DNA from 2 places in the Paenibacillus sp. USHLN196 genome. Region 1 is predicted to be linked to the other one. Evidence: predicted binding sites of a transcription regulator. Region 1 holds the regulator's gene; the other holds the start of a gene.

Region 1 (3,197 bases):
AGGAACGAAAGGCATTGGAGGCCATCACACACCCGGCAATTCGTAGAGAGATGCGTGAACGGGCTGCCGCATACGCATTGGAACATCCGGATAAACTTGTGGTATCGGATATTCCTTTGCTGTACGAATCGGGTCTGGAAGATGGTTTCGAGGAAGTTATGGTTGTATATGTTCCAAGATTAGTCCAACGAGATCGCTTGATGAGTCGGGATGGAATGACTGCAGAACAGGCTGAGGCTCGAATGGATGTACAGATGGATATTGAGCGCAAAAAGCAGCTTGCAGACATTGTCATTGATAACAGCGGCTTATGGCCTGCGACGGAGCAGCAAATTGACTCATATCTAAAGCGTAAGGGTTTGTTATGAAAATATTGCGCAAGAAACGTGTACTGTTGTTGATGTTTGTGTCCTTTGTATTGGTATTATTCCTGAATACAAACTGGATGGCATGGTTCTATCCGATTCATTATAAGGAAGAGATTCGTGCCCAATCCCAGAGCTATGAGGTTGATCCGTTTCTGATTGCTTCCATAATCAAGGTGGAGACCAATTTCAAGACAAGCAAGGAATCCAAACGAGGAGCCATTGGACTCATGCAGCTGATGCCGGACACGGCCAACTGGATACTGGAACAAGCCAAAATTCCCGACACTTCGCTGGAGGAATTGAAGCACGAGCCTGAACGAAATATTCAGTTAGGCACATGGTATCTGCGGAATCTGTCTGATCAATTCGATGGTAATGAAGCGGTGATGATCGCTGCCTATAACGCGGGTCCGGGCAAAGTGAACAGTTGGCTTAGAGATGGTGTATGGGATGGCTCATTCGATACGGTGAAGGATATTCCGTTTGGTGAGACGCGTCACTATGTACAAAGAGTCATTTACTATTATAATCAGTATGTAAAGATCTATAATACGTTCTGAGTATATAAGGAAGCACAGAGCAGGCCGGTTGTTCACCGGCCGCTCCATGCTCCTCTGTGTAGCGTATTACAATGCAGATATTATTGGTATTGACCTGCCAATTGCTGTTCTGCAATTGTTACCAGACGCTTCGTGATGTATCCACCGATCGAACCGTTCTCGTAAGAAGTCATGTTACCTTGGTATCCGTCTTGTGGGATGCTGATTCCGAGTTCTTGAGCAACTTCGTATTTCAGTTGTTCGAGGGCTGCGGAAGCTCTAGTTACCACCAGGTTGTTGGAGTTACCGTTGCTTTGTGCCATTGCTGTTCACCTCCTCGCGGGTTGGTAAAAGTATTATGTGTCGGCAATGCATTTTTCATTACAAGATCAGTACAGGCAATATGTGGTAAAAAGTAAAACATGGGAAGTGATCTGATTTGAAATGTCCTTATTGCGCTTTTCTGGGCACCAAAGTCCTTGATTCACGGCCGGCCAATGAATCAAAATCGATTCGTCGCCGTCGTGAATGTGAGCAATGCGCCAGAAGATTTACAACGTTTGAGATGATTGAGGAAACACCATTGATCGTCATTAAGAAAGATGGCAGCCGGGAAGAGTTCAGCCGGGACAAGATTCTCCGCGGGCTTATTCGTGCCTGTGAGAAACGTCCGGTCTCTGTTGAGACGCTGGAGATGATGGTATCTGAAGTAGAGAAGTCTCTGCGTAATACAGCCGATGCTGAGGTCGAGAGTCGCCAGATTGGTGAGTTATTGATGGAGCAGCTGTTTCCAGTTGATGAAGTGGCGTATGTGCGCTTCGCTTCCGTGTATCGTCAGTTCAAAGACATCAATATGTTCATGAAAGAACTGAAATCCCTTTTGTCCAAAGACAATCTGGAGGATTAGTGAAGTGGGTAAAGGGAGAAGAGCAGTCTGGGGTTCCAGTCCGTATGTGCCAGTGAAATCGGTTGTTCTTCTCCAATCACTTTGCGTCATGAAAAAGTGATTGACAGCGAAAGCTGGATTTTATATGATATAGAAGTCGCCTGTGGAACATAGCAGAGCTGGACAAGCTTATCAATTTCATATCCTGGGGCCTTAGCTCAGCTGGGAGAGCGCATCGCTGGCAGCGATGAGGTCAGGGGTTCGATCCCCCTAGGCTCCATAGTCAAGAACGCCATCACAATATTGTGATGGCGTTCTTTGTTATATGTTTCTGAGAAAATGAACCTATGATTGATTTTGTGTAAGCGCTTCAATTTATTGTAGACAAAAGGAACGTACAGATGATATTGTTTTCATAAGAAACTATATTGTTTTTAATAAATATTATTTTATTGTAGTAAAGTACATTATATGTGCCTAAGACAAAGGATTTTATCTGAATGTTCTTGAGCATCACGAAGGAGTGGGATAATGATGAGCAAAATCGAGACAACAATTGAAACCTTTGACAGTACTCGGCTATATTCGAGTAAGAATTTAGTTAGTGATGCGAAGGCAGCCGTGGTCATTGTTCATGGTCTATGTGAGCATGCAGGGCGCTACGATTATGTGACCGAACAACTAAATAAACGTGGTTTTAATGTGTATCGCTTCGACCATCGCGGTCATGCCAGATCCGAAGGGCAGCGTACGTTCTACAGTGATTTCCACCAGATTATAGAGGATGTCAACGTTGTGGTGGAAAACGCATTGCAAGAGAGCAGCAATCTTCCGCTGTTTGTTATCGGGCATAGTATGGGCGGTTTTGCAACCTCATCCTTTGGAACGAAATATCCTGGTAAGGTTAAAGGCATCGTACTATCCGGAGCGCTCACTCGTTACAATACAAAAGTGGCCGGAGAACTGCCGATGGATCTTCCTGCAGGCACGTATTTCCCGAATGAGCTGGGCAGCGGCGTATGCAGCGATCCCGCAGTTGTATCCGCTTACGCGAATGATCCGCTGGTTGAAAAGCAGATCTCTGTAGATTTATTTAACAGCTTGGGAAATGGCATAGCATGGCTCAAGGAGAACGCCAAGCAGTTTGTAGATCCCGTACTTGTTCTGCATGGGGCCAATGACGGGTTGGTCAGTGAACAGGATTCTCGTGACTTTTACGGGGATATCGCTTCAACTGATAAAACACTCAAAATTTATGCTCATCTGATGCATGAGATATTTAATGAACCGACTCGTGATGATGTTATTGAAGAAGCAATCACATGGATTGAAAAACGGATCTGATTTCAGTAGAGTAAGAGAGAGAATCTGAATATGAAAGGGATTACTCATGAAATTAGATTG
Region 2 (3,197 bases), 150 kb from region 1:
TTCGAGATCGAACTATCCACCCATTGCTGAATCGCAGCCTGCACCCGGATGTGATTCTCAGCCGACAGATCCATCGCCGTCACATAATAGTCCGGCAAAGCTTCACCCGGATGCTCATCCAGCCAATCTTGTGCAATCGGTACGAACTGTTCATCATAACCTAGACGGCTTTGACGGAAATACTTGAAAGCGAAATACGGCTCAATGCCTGTCGAGGTGCCTACCATCGTACCTGTACTTCCCGTCGGCGCTTGTGTGATCAGTGTGACATTTCGAATGCCCTGTTTGCGAATGGCCTCTCCCACTTCAGGATAGGTTGCAACCATGTTTTTCATGAATCCACTCTGTAAATAAGGTTCCGCTTCAAAAGCCGGGAAAGCCCCCTTCTCTGCTGCAATCTCCGCCGATGCCAGATAAGCCTCTTTTGCCATGAATCCATACAGTTTATCCAGAAATTTAAGGGATTCCGGGCTGCCGTATCGAATACGCAGCTTAATCATCAGCTCTGCCAGTCCCATCGTGCCAAGACCAACTCGGCGTTCACGTTGCTGATTCAGTCTGTTTTCCTCAAAATGATAAGGTGTTGCATCGATGACATTGTCCAAAAACCTCGCCGAGATGCGAGTGGTTTCCGCCAGTTCGTCCCATGCCACATCATGATTCGTTTCATCGTAGAATTTGGACAGATTGATCGCTGACAAGTTACATACCCCCCATCCAGGCAAGCCCTGTTCCCCGCAAGGATTAGTACAGATGATCGGATTGAAGTACCAGCTATTGGACATCTGGTTATAGTACTCCATGAACACAACACCGGGCTCTGCTGACTTCCATGCTGATTCAATAATGGTATGCCAGATTTCGCGCGCCTTCAGCGTCCGATAGTGCACCACCGAATGACCTGCGGCTTTCCACTGCTGCATATCCCCATTCCACTCGGTGTCATAGTCCGGATCATTCGTATCGGGGAAAACCAGATCCCAATCTCCGTCCTGCTTGACAGCCTCCATAAATGCGTTGCTCACACATACAGACAGATTGGCATTCGTCACCTGCCCCATGGTTTGTTTTACGGTAATAAAATCAAGTACATCCGGATGCCAGTCATTCATCATCAGCATGAGTGCACCCCTGCGACTTCCGCCCTGTTCAATCAATCCGGTCGTATAACTGAACAAGCCACCCCAGGATACGGAACCGCTGGATGACCCATTAACACCTTTGACCATCGCCCGGCGAGGACGCAAAGAGGACAGATTAATACCTACACCTCCCCCGCGTGCCATAATCTCGGTCATCTCGGTCAGGGTTCTCATGATGCCACCCCGACTGTCTTGCGGAGACGGAATGACATAACAATTGAAGAGTGTCAGCTCATCGCTTGCCCCCGCGCCCGCAGCAATGCGGCCACCGGGCACTAATTTCCAGTCTTCCAACACGGAGCGGAACTTGGACTCCCACGTTGCCTGCTGATTCGCTGTGGATTCGACAGAAGCCATCGCTTTGGCAAGACGGTCCCACATCTCTTCCGGTGTTTTTTCTATATTGAGTGTCAATTTCTCTACGTTCGTCTCGATGATCTCTCCACTTCGAGTCCTTACTTGTACAAGCTGACCCTGACGTTCTATAATTTCACCCACTTCCTTGGTTGGGAACTTGGGATCATCCTTCGTTAATACCAATACAACATCCCCGACCTTGGCATGATTCGAGTCCGCGTCCTTCCAAGCGTATCGGTCCAGAAATATTTTTTCGCTAAGTCCTTCTAATTTGTACGATCGTTGGTTCGATTTCATCATCACGTTCAACCTCCCCGGAATAACAGCTACATGGTTCACTATACGAATAAAATATGATTTAACACTACATATAGTGATATAATTTAAGTATAATACACCATATATTGATTTTCCATGCGACTTTTATCACAGATCTTATTTTATAGACTCCCCTGCTCGGACAAACTCTTTCACACACCCTCATACACATGAATACGACATCTGTGAATTTTTTGGGACAGAAAATATCTGGGGATAACAGCGATTGGATGGTTGTTCTGTCATCGTAGTGTTCGTGCAAATAAACTGTAGTTCAACTTATATAGTTATGAACTGCCTCTCATTCGTCCATACTATTACCTACGAATAGAACGTCATCACGTATGGCAGGGGAGGAAGTACCATGAACCGGAAAAACCCGCACCACACGAATCAACCTGTAGCCGAACTGCCCGTTCCGTTGGAATTCGATCGGAGCTGGATTAATCAATTGGAATCACGACTGGATAAAGGAGGCCCTTGGGGGGATTACAGACTCTTTCAACTTGGCATTCAGGCCGAAGAGACCAACCTGATTCCCAATTTTGATGAGATCCAATGTTTGAAGCATCTACAAGGCCTTACCCCACTCCCTCACCAGATGGACACTGCACGCAGAGTATTATTTGAAATGTCAGGCCGGGCCATTCTCGCCGACGAGGTGGGGCTTGGAAAAACCATTGAAGCCGGTCTCATTCTGAAAGAATATATGGTTCGAGGTCTCGTATCCAAGGTGCTTATTCTCGTGCCCGCCTCTCTTGTGTTGCAATGGGTAAGAGAGTTGAATTCAAAGTTTGGCATCCCTGCTATTGCCCAGAAAAAGGCTTATTCCTGGCAGAATGAAGTGGTCGTTGCTTCCATGGATACAGCCAAACGTGACCCGCATAAAGATATGCTGCTGAATACCGATTACGACATGATCATTATTGACGAGGCCCATAAGCTCAAAAACAAGAAAACAACCAACTATCAATTCATGCTGAAATTGCGCAAAAAGTATTGTCTCTTGCTTACAGCTACACCTGTGCAGAACGATATGAGTGAGCTATTCAATCTGATCAACCTGCTGAAACCCGGTCAACTGGGTCGTCAGGGTGATTTTGCAGCCAACTTTGTCGTCGACAAACGCGTTCCAAAAAATCAGGAACAGCTTAAGAACGAACTTTCCAAAGTCATGATTCGCAACCGCCGCGGTGAAGGCCCCGTTCAATTTACCAAACGGAATGTCTCCAATGTGAATCTGCAACTATCGCCTGAAGAACAGGCGTTGTACGATGGCGTGACTTCCTTTGTGAAGGACCAATATCAGGAAGCTGGCGGCAACCTGAGCAGCATGCTCTCCCTTGTCACATTGCAACGGGAAGTGTGCAGCAGTCGGGA

Evidence for each region. Region 1 encodes NrdR, which represses ribonucleotide reductase genes. Its sites were predicted from a motif close to AACACNATATATNGTGTT; they were not measured.
Region 2: the regulator NrdR is predicted to act here: its motif matches at 1,860-1,877, upstream of WFI24_RS12320 (adenosylcobalamin-dependent ribonucleoside-diphosphate reductase).

Annotation. Positions count from the first base shown of each region.
Region 1 is NZ_JBBCYH010000004.1:373,132-376,328, forward strand. It holds gene coaE (dephospho-CoA kinase) at 1-368, shown strand, start outside; gene WFI24_RS11595 (lytic transglycosylase domain-containing protein) at 365-928, shown strand; gene WFI24_RS11600 (alpha/beta-type small acid-soluble spore protein) at 1,009-1,230, opposite strand; gene nrdR (transcriptional regulator NrdR) at 1,347-1,814, shown strand; tRNA gene WFI24_RS11610 (tRNA-Ala) at 2,001-2,073, shown strand; gene WFI24_RS11615 (lysophospholipase) at 2,325-3,137, shown strand; gene WFI24_RS11620 (MarR family winged helix-turn-helix transcriptional regulator) at 3,184-3,197, shown strand, end outside.
Region 2 is NZ_JBBCYH010000004.1:521,755-524,951, reverse strand. It holds gene WFI24_RS12320 (adenosylcobalamin-dependent ribonucleoside-diphosphate reductase) at 1-1,796, opposite strand, end outside; gene WFI24_RS12315 (DEAD/DEAH box helicase) at 2,182-3,197, shown strand, end outside.